Catenuloplanes niger: one gene and its partner. The protein of the gene in region 2 interacts with the protein of the main gene of each other region in a pairwise test. Links are inferred from orthologs where the notes say so. Each region holds a gene or a part of one and is shown on either strand. Other genes may lie near its edges. The genes, in order: J2S44_RS10775 and J2S44_RS24355.

The links.
Region 1: the proteins of J2S44_RS24355 (region 2) and J2S44_RS10775 interact in binary tests that used the Bacillus subtilis proteins (3 or more experiments, as listed by UniProt). The link is inferred for Catenuloplanes niger from one-to-one orthologs.

What each region holds. Positions count from the first base shown.
Region 1 is NZ_JAVDYC010000001.1:2,497,219-2,501,032, reverse strand. What follows is about bases 411-3,335. They hold J2S44_RS10775 (MMPL family transporter), read right to left. Parts: upstream 2,962-3,335; coding sequence 859-2,961; downstream 411-858. In the rest of the region: J2S44_RS10785 (hypothetical protein), read right to left, coding at 1-293; J2S44_RS10765 (hypothetical protein), read left to right, coding at 3,613-3,814.
Region 2 is NZ_JAVDYC010000001.1:5,462,149-5,471,279, reverse strand. Bases 2,064-5,898 are described here. They hold J2S44_RS24355 (efflux RND transporter permease subunit), read right to left. Parts: upstream 5,555-5,898; coding sequence 2,264-5,554; downstream 2,064-2,263. Other genes in these bases: J2S44_RS24350 (MarR family winged helix-turn-helix transcriptional regulator), read left to right, coding at 5,663-5,898; J2S44_RS24360 (MFS transporter), read right to left, coding at 2,064-2,195. Also shown: more of J2S44_RS24360, read right to left, coding at 990-2,063; more of J2S44_RS24350, read left to right, coding at 5,899-6,178; J2S44_RS24345 (MFS transporter), read left to right, coding at 6,216-8,102; thrC (threonine synthase), read right to left, coding at 8,150-9,131. UniProt on the Bacillus subtilis protein: Required for self-resistance to surfactin, an antimicrobial lipopeptide surfactant produced by B.subtilis. Also required for swarming motility.

The DNA of each region.
Region 1 (3,814 bases), 3.0 Mb from region 2 along the record:
AACGGCGGGACGTCCAGTAGGTGGGAGCGCACCGGGCAGTCGGCGGCGTGGACCGGGCACAGGTGGCTGGTGGCGTATCGCCGGCCGCAGTCCCGCTCCTCCACCGCGACCTCGCCGGTGAGGGACCGGGCCGACCGGACGGTGATCTCGGCCGGTGGCTCGCCGAACGTCGCGGTCTCGTGCCACACCGCGACCGCCGCACAGGCGTCGTCGGCGACCGGCGGCAGCGGGCTCTTCAGGAACGCCATGGCCGAGGAGACCTCGCCGACCAGCCCGGACATGATCTCCAGCATTCGCTGGGGCGCCTCCGCGCCGCCTGCCCCCGGACCCACCGGTCCGGATCGGTCGGGCCCGCTCCGGCTGGGAACGTCATGCGTCCTCCTCCCCGTGTCGCCGGCCGCCGCCGGTCATCGCCCGGGCCGGCGGCCGAGCCGATCATGCAACACGGACGCCACCGCAGGTCAGAGCGGTGTGCGGACCGACGGGGGAGGGCTGAGATCTCGATCACGCGGACGGCGTGAGCGGCGGGAAGGCGGGCCTCCTCACCGCGCGCGACGATGTGGATCTCATCATTCGATGATCACAAATGGTGGTGACGTCGGCACACTGGGTGCGCAATGCGATTCAAGCGTTCATTCGCGTCGATCCCGAAATGAACGTTTTCGCAGGTGAATGCGGTGGGGCGGGCGGGACTCGAACCCGCGACCGAGGGATTATGAGTCCCCTGCTCTAACCGGCTGAGCTACCGCCCCGGCGCGGGGATCGTATCCCGTACGCGTGTGCCCCGGCCACCGGCAATCGGCCGGGACCGGCCTTCTTTGATCAAGCGATACCAGGTCTATATCGGCCGAATATCGGCTAAACGGAGATCAACCGGCCGTCCTTCTTCGCCGAATCATCCGGGCCGCCCGGTGCGCGCCGGGACAGCCGGCTCGGCCACCACACCCGGTCGCCGAGGTCGTGCACCAGCGCGGGCACCAGCAGCGACCGGACCACGACGGTGTCCAGCAGCACGCCGACCGCGACCGCGGTGCCGAGTTCGGCGAGGATGACCAGCGGTACGACCGCGAGCGCGGAGAACGTGGCGGCCAGCACCACGCCGGCCGAGGTGATCACGCCGCCGGTGACGATCAGCCCGCGCAGCACGCCGGACCGGGTGCCGTGCGCGATCGACTCCTCGCGGACCCGGCTCATCAGGAAGATGTTGTAGTCGATGCCGAGCGCCACCAGGAACACGAACGCGAACAGCGGGATGGACGCGTCGATGCCGGGGAAGCCGAACAGGTAACGGAAGATCAGCGCGCAGATGCCGAGCGTGGAGCCGAAGGACAGCACCACGGTCGCGATCAGCAGCACCGGCGCCAGCAGTGAGCGCAGCAGCAGCGCGAGGATCACCGCGATCACGGCCAGCACCAGCGGGATGATCACGTTGCGGTCCCGCTCGTTCGCGTCCTGCGTGTCCAGCTGCACCGCGGTGTAGCCGCCGACCACCGCGTTCGCGCCCGGCACCGCGTGCGCGGCCACCCGGATCTGCCGCACGGTCTCCTCGGCCGCGGCGCTGTCCGGCTCGTCCGCGAGCGTGGCCTGCAACTGCACCCGCCCGTCGACGACCTTGGGCGGGCCGGCCGGCGCGCCGCTCTCGCTGACCGGGCGCACGCTGTCGACCGACGCGACGGCCTGCACGGCCTGCTGGACGGCGCCGAGCGCGGGCGCGGACACGAAGATCGTGGTGGGCGAGCCGGAACCGCCCGGGAAGTGCCGGGCCAGCGCCTCCTGGCCGGTCACCGAGTCGGTCTCCGCGGTGAACAGGTCGGACTGGCCGAGGCCGGTGCTGCCGACCTGCAACAGGCCGAGCATGCAGACGGCGAGCGCGAGCGCGGTGCCGATCCAGGTGACGCGCGGCCGCTTCTCGACCGCGCCGGCCACCCGGGTCCAGAGCCGGGACTCCGTCGCGGTGCCGCCGGTCACCGGGCGGCGCGGCCAGAACGCCCACCGGCCGCCGAGCAGCAGCAGCGCGGGCAGGAACGTGAGCATCACGATCAGCGTGGCGGCGATGCCGACCGCGGAGATCGGGCCGAGCGCCCGATTCGAGTTCAGGCCGGAGAAGAGCAGGCAGAGCAGGGCCGCGATCACCGTGGCGGCGGACGCGACGATCGCGGGCGCGGCGCCGCGCCACGCGGCCTTCAACGCGTCGACGGTACGGTCGAAGCGTCCGAGCTCCTCCCGGTAGCGCGCGATCAGCAGCAGCGCGTAGTCCGTGCCCGCGCCGAAGACCAGCACGGTGAGGATGCCCTGCGCCTGTCCGTCCAGCTTCACCACGTCGTTGTCGGCCAGCAGGTAGACCGCGGTCGCGGCCAGCCCGAACGAGACCGCGGCGGCCAGCAGCGGGATGATCCACAGCACCGGGCTGCGGTAGACGACCAGCAGGATCACCAGGACCACGCCCGCGGTGACCAGCAGCAGCGTCAGGTCGAGCGAGCCGAAGACCTCCTTGAGGTCCGCGCGCAGCCCGGCCGGCCCGGCCACGTGGACGGTGAGGTCCGGCGACTGCACGGCCGCCCGGACCGCGGTGATCACCTCGTTGACGTCCCGGGCGTTGTCCACCGGCACGACGAGCTGCAGCGCCTTGCCGTCGTCGCTGTCGTCCACGTCCGGCAGCGGACCGAGCACGCCGTCCAGGCCGGCCAGCTCCGCGCGGTCCGCGGCGGCGCGCCGCCGGTCCTCGGCGGTGATGCCGGAGTCCCGCTCGTAGACCACGATGGCCGGGATCGCGGCCCGGTCGGTGAAGGCGGCGGCCTCGTCCGCCGCCCGGGTGGCCTCCGCGTCGGCCGGCAGGAACGCGGTGTTGTCCGTGGTGGAGACCTCGCTGAGCTTTCCGGAGTAGGGCCCGGTCACCCCGGCGATCGCCAGCCAGCCGAGCACCACGGCGACCGCGATCAGGACGGCACTTCGGGTGCGCATGACCACTCCCCAAATCGACGCAACAAACGACGCAACAGCCGTCAGGGTAGTGGTTCGTGAGCCGGCACGCCTCATCGGAGTGTGGAACACCGGCGGCGCCTGCGCCGCGAAACCCACCAAGCGCACCCAAACCCGGACGTCCGGCCCCGGACGTCGACGGAGACGCGTCAGGCGGTGGAGGGAGAAATCCGGGACACGTCAGCGGTCCGGAAGAAGGAGCGGCGGAGGCGAAGCCCTGGAACCGCTCGCCGGGGCACCATCAGGTCCCGGAAGCGGCACACGCGAGAGGCCACTACGCCCGCGGGCGTAGTGGCCTCTGTATTCTTGCTCCCCCGATTGGACTCGAACCAATAACCTGCCGGTTAACAGCCGGCTGCTCTGCCAATTGAGCTACAGGGGATCGTGCACCGCTCGGGCCTCGGATCTCTCCGCTCCCTGGCGACGGGAACAACCTTACATGACCACCTGGGGGGTTCTGCCACCGGGTTACCCGACCCGGTCGTGCCGAGTTTTCGGACATTTCAGTGACTACCGCACACGGGGGCATGGCTCAGGGGCAGGATGGGTACGTACCCCGGCAGCAACACACGACAGGCGCGACAGTGCTGCCTCCAGGTAGCGCTGCGTCAAGGCACGAGAGGAGCCGCCACCATGCGCGGAAAGCTTCTGTTCATCGGCGGGCTGGCCGCGGGGTTCGTCCTGGGCGCCCGCGCCGGCCGGGAGAAGTACGAGGAGCTGCGGGTGCAGGCCCGCAAGGTCCTGGACCACCCGACCGTGCAGGAGGCCGCCGGCGTCGCACAGGCGCAGGCGAACCGGCTGTACAGCGAGGGCAAGGACAAGCTGGCGCACAGCA
Region 2 (9,131 bases):
GCCGTGCGGCCGCGACGCGGCACGCGGGTTCGGGTGACGATGCGACTGCGGTGCCGCAGATGTCGCGCGACGGCGTGCCGGCCGTGCCGCGGGCAGCTTCGTGTGATCACTCGGCTGTCCGGCGGCGGGGGTCCGCGCGCGACCGCATGCCTGCGGGACACGAGAGACTCCGTGGTGGTGGCCGATCCGCGGCGCCGCAGTCCGATCCTGGTCGACCACGTGGGCCCGCGGGCACCGCGATCCGGCTCGGCCGCCAGGCGTATGCCACCACTGCCACAGGTAGGTTCCGCCAAGCGTGCGCGGCTGCTGCGGTGGTCATGTCACGCCCGATATGTGCCGCTACCACCGCAGTGAGGCTCCGCCAACCGCGTGCCGCTACCGGCCGGGCAAGTCCCCCGTCAGCCCCGTGCCCCAACCGCCGCAGGCCGGGCCGGACACGATGCCCCAACCACCGCGGGCACGACTCGCCGGGCGTGTACTCAACCGGCCGGGGCGGGACCGAACGCGTGCACCAACCGCCGCGGGGCAGGGCGCGCCGGGAAAGTGGTGGTGCCGTCGAGTGCGATTCGGTGGACGGCGAGATGGCCGGCATCACGCATTCGAAGGCGGGTATGCCTGCGGGGCCGGTGGGCTCGGCTGTCTGCCGAGAAGCGCGAGCTGCCGCCGGAAGGTTTCCGAAAAGATGCAGGCGAGGAGTGCGGCGCCAGCAGTGAGGAATAGTGCTGCCCTGCTCAGAGAGAAGTCGGCGGCGACTTTCGCGTGAAATCAGGGGCACTGCGCATCGTGAATTGCCCGGCGGGCTGCGGCCGGTGAGTCACGGTTACCGAAGTCGGGTTGTGGCGCGATGGCACGTCCGCCCAGAATGCGGCGTCGGGGGAAAGTCACGTCGGCGGCCGCGGGGGTGCGAATTCCGCAATTGGCCGCGGTCGGATCGGCCGGGAGACGGGGCATGGGGTGGGGAGCGGGCGGGAGGCGCGCGGGTGAAGGGGTCAGGGGGTGGTGCGGTTGCGGGTGGCGATGGCCCAGCCGCAGGCGTAGAGGAGGGTGACGGCGCCGCTGGCGACCATGATGTGGCGGGGGTCGACGTGGTCGATGACGGCGGCGACGGCCAGTTGGCTGATCGAGATGGCGATGGTGGTGAGCATCAGGTCGGTGGCGAAGACGCGGCCGCGCAGCGTGTCCGGGACGGCGCTCTGGAGGGCGAAGTTGGAGAGCATCCAGTTGGTGCCGCCGGCGAAGTGTGCGACGAAGACCAGGGCGACCAGCAGTGGGAACCATGGGGCGAACGCGGCGGTGGCGTAGGCGAGGCCGTAGACGGCCATCGAGATGGCGAGGCCGGGCAGCAGCCAGGTCTGGTGGTCGAGGAGGCGGCGGGTGGCCAGCGGGCCGGCCAGGACGGCGGCGCCGCGGGCGGCGAAGAGGATGCCGACGCCGGCCGGGCCCACGCCGTAGGCGGCGACGACCAGGGGGAACGCGGCGATGACGCCGTTGCCGAGGCCGACGGCGGACTTGACCGTGATCAGGGCGCGGAGGCGGGGGCTGGCGCCGATGTGGCGCAGCGCCTCGCGGATCGCGGCGAACGGGTGCGGTGGTGGGCCGTCCGGTGCGGCGGCCTGGAGGGGGCGGCGGATGCGGGAGGTGAGGAACGCGGCGATCAGCAGGCCGGCGCCGGCCATCGCGAAGCACGCGTACGGGCCGGCGAAGCCGCTGACCACGCCGCCGACCGAGGCGCCGACCACGACCATGATGCCCCAGGCGCCGCCGGCCAGCGCGTTCGCGTCGGGCAGGTCCTCGGGGTCGACCACGTTGGGCAGCGCGGCCTGGGCGGCGGGCGTGTAGAAGGCCTTGGCCACCGCGACCGCGGCCATCGCCAGCAGCGCGAGCCATGCGGTGCCGGCGTCCTGGACCGTGAAGAGCAGCAGCGAGGCGACGAGCGCGGCCAGGTTCGCGACGATCATCACGGTGCGGCGGTTGACCCGGTCGACGACCGTGCCGGAGTACGGCAGGAGCAGCGCGTTGAGGCCGGTGTCGACGGTCATCACGAGCGCGCCGAGCACGCCGCTGCCGGTGAGGTCGGTCAGCAGCACCAGCAGCGGGACCATGATGAACCAGTCCGCGCCGAAGACGACGAGTTCACTGAGGTAGAGCCGCCGGAAGTCCGGGTTCCGGGCCAGCAGCGACAGGGGTGAACTCACAGAGGGACCTTACCCAAATGATCAAGGCGCCTTCCGGACGGATCCGGAAGGCGCCTCGAACCGATCGGCTACTCCTGCGGCGGCAGCGGTGACTTGTTGCTGCGTGGCAGGCGGAGCACCTCGAACTGGTCGGTGCCGTCCCGCAGCGCGCCCGAGGGTGCGGCGGGCGGCTCCGGCGTCGTCTCCGGCACCGAGTCGACCCGCTCCACCGGGGCGGCGGCCGGAGCCGGGGCCGCGACCGGGGCGGGGGCCGGGACGCCGCCCCGTACCTGGTCCGCCTTGCGCGCCCGGCGCTCGGCGCGACGCTCACGCCGGCCCTCGACCAGCGTGTAGAGCGCCGGCACCAGCAGCAGCGTGAGCAGCGTGGAGCTGATCAGGCCGCCGATGACCACGACCGCGAGCGGCTGTGAGATGAAGCCGCCCTCGCCGGTCAGGCCGAGCGCCATCGGGGTGAGCGCGAAGATGGTGGCGATCGCGGTCATCAGGATGGGCCGCAGCCGGTGCCGGCCGCCCTCGATCACCGCCTCCTGCACGCCGTACCCCTGCTTGCGGTACTGGTTGATCAGGTCCATCAGCACGATGGCGTTGGTGACCACGATGCCGACCAGCATCAGCACACCGATCAGCGCGGGTACGCCGAGCGCGGTGTCCGTGGCCAGCAGCAGCAGGATCGCGCCGGTCGCCGCGAACGGGATGGAGACCAGCAGGATCAGCGGCTGGACGATCGAGCCGAACGTCGCCACCATGATGATGAAGACGATCGCGATCGCGGCCAGGACCGCGAGGCCCAGCTGCGAGAACGCCTCGGCCTGGTCGGCGCTGACGCCACCGATCTCCCAGCTCGCGCCGGCCGGCGGGGTCAGCTCGTCCAGCTCGGTGGTCAGCGTGGTGGTGGCCGCGCCGATGTTGGAGCCGCTGACCGTACCGGTGACGGTGACGCTGCGGTCGCCGTTGATCCGGGTGATCTCGACCGGGCCCTGCACCTCGTTGACGTCCGCCACGTCGTCCAGCGGCACGATGCCGCCCGGCGTCTGCAGCGGGTACGCCCGGAGCGCGGCCAGGTCCGCCGGGGCGGTGCCGCCGAGGTCCAGCACGACGTTGCGCTCGCCGGCACCGGTCAGCGTGACCTGCCCGATCGGTGCGTCGCGGAACGCGCCGGAGACCAGCTGGCCGATCTGCGCCTCGGAGAGACCGCGCGCGGTGGCCGCGGCCCGGTCGACCGTGATGTCGATGCGCGGCACGCTCTCGGCCAGGTCGCTGGTCACGTCCGTGACGTCCGGCGTGGCCGCCATCGCGTCCTGGACCTGCTTCGCGGCCGCGGCCAGCGACTCCGCGTCCGCGGCCTTGACCACGACCGCGAGCTCGTTGCCGCTGAATCCGCTGCTGGAGTCCGCGCCGACGGTGATCTCGCCGGCCGACGGGCCGAGGTCCTCGAACTCGCCGCGCAGCCGCTCGGTGAACGCCTCGGTGTCGACGTCCTCCTCGAGCGTGACGGAGTAGCTGGCGCTGTTCGCGCCGCTGCCGCCGCCGGTGAACAGCGCGGACTGGCCGCCGCCGCCCACGGTCGCCTGGTACGACTTCACCTCATCGGCGTCGGACAGCACCGCCTCGACCCGCTTGGCCTGCGCGTTCGTCGTCTCCAGGCTGGTGCCGATCGGCATCGTCTGGGAGATGCTCAGCGTGTCCTGGCCGGACTGGTCGATGAAGTTCGTCTTCAGCTGGGTGGCGAGACCACCGGTGATCGCCAGCACCACGACGCCGATGCCGATCGTGGTCCAGCGCCAGCTGGTGGCGAACCGGATGACCGGCAGGTAGGAGCGCTGGAGCGGGCTGCGCAGCTCCTTCTCCTCCGCGGCCTTGCGGGCGACCTCGGTCTCCTCCGCGGTGCCCTTCGGCGGGCGGAGGAACCAGTAGGCCAGCACCGGGACGATGGTCAGCGACACGATGAGCGAGGCGATCAGCGCGACCGTGACCGTGATGGCGAACGGTGCGAAGAGCTGGCCGACGAAGCCACCGACCAGCGCGATCGGCGCGAACACCGCGACCGTGGTGAGCGTGGACGCCAGCACCGCGCCGGCGACCTCCTGCACGCCGGTGGTGATCGCGCGCAGCTTCTCCTCGCCGTACCCGAGATGGCGTTTGATGTTCTCCAGCACCACGATGGAGTCGTCGACCACCCGGCCGACCGCGATGGTGAGCGCGCCGAGCGTGAGCAGGTTGAGCGAGTAGTCCTGGATCCACAGCGCGATCAGCGCGACCAGCACGGAGAGCGGGATGGAGACCGCGGTGACGATCGTGGACCGGACGGAGAGCAGGAAGACCAGGATGACGATCACGGCCATCACCAGGCCGAGCAGGCCCTCGGTGGCGAGGCTCTCGATCGACTTCTCGACGAACGGCGCCTGGTCGAAGACGACCGTGAGCGTGGCGCCGCTGGCCGCGGCCAGCTCCGGGAGCCGGTCGCGGATCTCCTCGGAGATGCGCACCGCGTTGCCGTCCGGCGTGGCGGTGACGGAGATGCCAAGGCTGTCCACGCCGTCCGTGCGCGTGTAGGACGTCGGCGCCGCCTGCACCTCGGCCACGGTGGCGACGTCGCCGAGCCGGACCGCGCGCCCGCCCGTACCGCTGAGGTAGATGTTCTGCAGGTCCTCGAGGGTGGTGATCGGCGTGCCCACCTGGACGGTCAGCGTGCGCTCGCCCTCGGTCAGCGTGCCGGCCGGGACGGAGACGCCGTTCGCCTGGAGCGCGGTGGCGATGCCGGCCGGGTTGACGCCGGCCGCGCCGAACTTGGCCAGGTCGGGCGTGATGGTGATGCTCGACGTGCGCGCGCCGGTGACCTCCGCGGTCCGCACGCCTTCGATGCCCTGGAGCTCGGGCAGCACGCTCTCGTTGAGCGTGGCCGCGAGCGCCGCCTCGTCCGCGCCGCCGGACGCGGCCAGCACGATGGCCGGCAGGTCGGCGGTGCTGCCGGCGAAGACGGTGGGGTCGACGTCCTCCGGCAGCTGGGCGCGGATCCGGCCCAGGTTGCTCTCGATCTTGGAGACGGTCTGGGTCAGGTCGGTGCCGAACTCGAACAGGACCTGGACCGTCGCCACGCCCTCGCTGGTGGTCGACGTGACCTCGTCGAGGCCCTCGATCCCCTGGACGCTGTTCTCGATCGGCTCGGTGACCCGCTGCTCGACGATCTCCGGCGACGCCCCGGGGTAGGAGGCGAAGATGAACGCAGCCGGGAACTCCAGCGAGGGCAGGAGCTGCTGCTTGAGGGACGGGATGGCGAAGGCCCCGAAGCCGGTCACGATGATCGCGATCAGGGCGACGAGACCCCGGTTCGCGAGACTCAGTCTTGCGAGCAAGGACATGAGCAGACTCTTCTCCTGCTGGGGTAAGTTAGCTCGACACGAATAGTTTGCCTTACGCGAACAAGTTGCCCACAATCGGGGACATCCCGTAGTTCACAAGGACCTGCGGTGCAGAAGGACCCAGACGGCGAGACGGCAGGAGACGCGGTGGCCGACGAGGACAAGGACCGGCTGATCGCGCAGATCATGGAAACCCAGCGCCGCCTGCAGTACCTGTTCGCGCACGATCGGTCCAACCCGCTCTTCGACGCGCATCTGACCATGCCGCAGCTCAAGATCCTACTCATGCTGGCCGCGGGCGGCGGGGCATCCGGGCAGGAACTGCAGCGCTTCATGGGCGTCAGCCTGGCCACCGTCACCGGGATCGTGGACCGGCTCGTCGCCCACGATCTGGTGGAAAGACATGAGGACCCGAACGACCGGCGGGTACGGCGGGTGATGCTCACGCCGCACGGCCGGCAGACCGTGGAACGCATCATCATGGCCGGCGCCGAACGCCAGGCCCGCGTGCTGTGCCGGATGTCCGCCGCGGACCTGGGCGTCGTCCTGCGGGCCACGGAGTTGCTGGTCGGCGCGGCGGAGGCGGACGCGGCCGCGGAGCGCGCCGGCGAAAACCTCCGGTAACGAAAAATTATCTGTTTTGTCCACATAGCCTGTAGGCATGGCCCGCCGCACGCTCACGCTCTGCGCGCTACTCGGCGCGCCGCTGCTGGCCGGCACGAACCAGACCTGGCACGGTCCGGCGCTGCGCGACCTCGCCACCGAGATCGGCGGCCCGACCCGGGCGGCCTGGATCATCTCCGCCTCGCTGCTCGCCGCGATCACCGCGGCGCCGCTGGCCGGGCGGCTCGGCGACCGATACGGGCCGAAGAGGCTGCTCCAGGCCGGACTGCTGACCACGGCCGCGGGTGCGGCGCTGGGCGGGCAGGCCGAGTCGATCCGCACCCTGATCTGGGCGCAGGTGATCTACGGCGTCGGCGCCGGCACCGCGCTCGTCCTCACCCACGTGCTCACCACCCGGATGGCCGGGGCCGAACAGCGGGCGCCGTTCCAGAACGCGTTCGGGGCCACCTACGCGGTCGCCGGCGTGCTCGGGCCGGTCCCCGGCGGGCTGCTGGCCGACGCGCTCTCCTGGCGCTGGCTGTTCCACGTGACGGCCGGCACCGCGTTCGTGCTGCTGGTCGTCGTCACGCTGACCGTGTCCGGCGCGCACCAGCGCGAACGCGTACCGCTGGATCTGGCCGGGATCACGCTGATGGCGCTGATCGGCGCGGGCGTGCTGATCGCGGTGTTCTGGGCCGGCGCACCCGGCCGCGGCCTGCCCTGGTCGCTCGGTGCGGCCGGCGTGACCGCGCTGCTGATCGCCGCGTTCGTGCGGGTGGAGCGCCGGGCCGCGGTGCCGGTGCTGCCGCCGGAGCTGTTCACCGGCACGGTGTTCCCGACCGCGTCCGCGATCGGCCTGCTCGGCGGCGCCGCGCTGTTCGTGACCGTGGCGAGCCTGCCGCCGTACCTGCAGCTGGCCCGCGGCGGCAGCCCGGCCGGGTCCGGGCTGGCACTGCTGCCGCTCTCCACCGGCATGCTCCTGTCCGTGGTGGCCGGGCAGGTGGCCGTGGTCCGGACCGGCCGGTACCGGATGCTGACGCTGGCCGGCAGCATGCTGGTCGCGGTCGGACTGCTGATCCTCGGGCGGATGGAGACGACCACGCCGCTCCCGGTGATCCTGCTGGCCACGCTGCTGATCGGGCTCGGCCTCGGGCTGGTCTTCCCGCTCGTGCAGCTCGCCGTGCAGAACGGCACGGACGCGCGGCACCTGGGCGTGGCCACGTTCGCCAGCCTCTACTTCCGCTGGTTCGGCGGCGCGGTCGGCCCGGTGCTGTTCGCCGCGATCGTCGCCGGTTCGCTACCGCCGCGGCTGTCCGACGCGAACGTGATGAGCACCCCGCAGACACCCGAGGGAGTGGCCCTCTACCTGCGCGTCTACACGGACGGCGTGCACACCGGGTTCCACACGCTGGCGGTGCTGCTGGGCGTGGCCGTGGTGCTGTCCTGGCTGCTGGCCGAGGTGCCGCTGCGGGTGACCACGCCGGTGCTGGCACCGGAGATGTTCGGCATGGCGCCGGCCACCCGCCCGGTCGACGAGCTGGAACGGGTGCTGGCCGCGCTGGCGCTGCGCGAGGACGCGGAACGCCTCTACGGCGAGCTGGCCACGCGCGCCCGGACCGGCGTCGGGCCCGGGGCGACCTGGCTGCTCGGCCGGATCGGCCGGAAGGGGACGCTGCGCCTCGACGGGTTGCCCGCCCACCGGCTGCTGCCGCCGGACCGGGTGACCGGCTGGCTGGCCGAGCTGCGGCAGGCCGGGCTGGTCACCGGCGAGCACGACCTGACGCTCACCGCGGACGGCGACGCGGTCTGGCAGCGCCTGGCCGAGGCCCGCACCGAGACGCTGGCGCGCCTGCTGGACGGCTGGCACCCGGACATGAGCCCGGAGGTGGTCGCGCGCCTGCGCCACCTGGCCCGCGACATGCTCGCCGGCCCCTCCCCGCGCTGAACGTCGCGGTCCCCGTGCCGTTCCGGAACGGCACGGGGAACCCCGGATCACGCCAGGTCGAGCGAGCGGGCCGCGGCGAGCACGTCGTTCGGGATGGTGGTCGGGGACGGGGCGGTGGAGATCGCCCACTCGGGGTCCTTCAGGCCGTGGCCGGTGACGGTGCAAACCACGGTCGAGCCGGCCGGGACCTTGCCCGCCTCCGCCTGCTGGAGCAGGCCGGCCACGCTGGCCGCGCTGCCCAGTTCCACGAACACGCCGACGGTACGGGCGAGCAGCCGGTACGCCGTGAGGATCTCCCGGTCCGTGACGGCCGCGATCAGGCCGCCGGACGTGTCCCGCGCGTCGACCGCCTTGGTCCAGCTCGCCGGGTTGCCGATCCGGATCGCGGTGGCGATCGTGGACGGCTCACGCACGGCCTCACCGTTCACGATCGGCGCGGCACCGGAGGCCTGGAAACCGAACATCCGCGGCGTCCGGGTGGCGTTGCCCGCGGCCCGGTCCTCCTGGTAGCCCATCCAGTACGCGCTGATGTTGCCGGCGTTGCCGACCGGCAGGCAGTGGATGTCCGGCGCGTCGCCGAGCGCCTCGACGATCTCGAACGCCGCGGTCTTCTGCCCCTGCAGCCGGTCCGGGTTCACGGAGTTGACCAGCGCGACCGGGTAGTCCAGCGACAGCTTCGACGCGAGCGCCAGGCAGTCGTCGAAGTTGCCGGAGACCTGCAGCAGCTTGGCGCCGTGCACCAGCGCCTGCCCCAGCTTGCCCAGGGCGATCTTGCCCTGCGGCACCAGCACCGCGCAGGTGATGCCGGCCCGCGCCGCGTACGCCGCCGCGGACGCGCTGGTGTTCCCGGTGGACGCGCAGATGATCGCCTTGGCGCCGTCCTCGACCGCGCGGGACACCGCCATGGTCATGCCGCGGTCCTTGAACGACCCGGTCGGGTTCGCGCCCTCGACCTTGAGGTAGACGTCGGCGCCGGTACGCGTGGAGAGCTCCGGCGCCGGCACCAGGGGCGTGTTCCCCTCGTGCAGG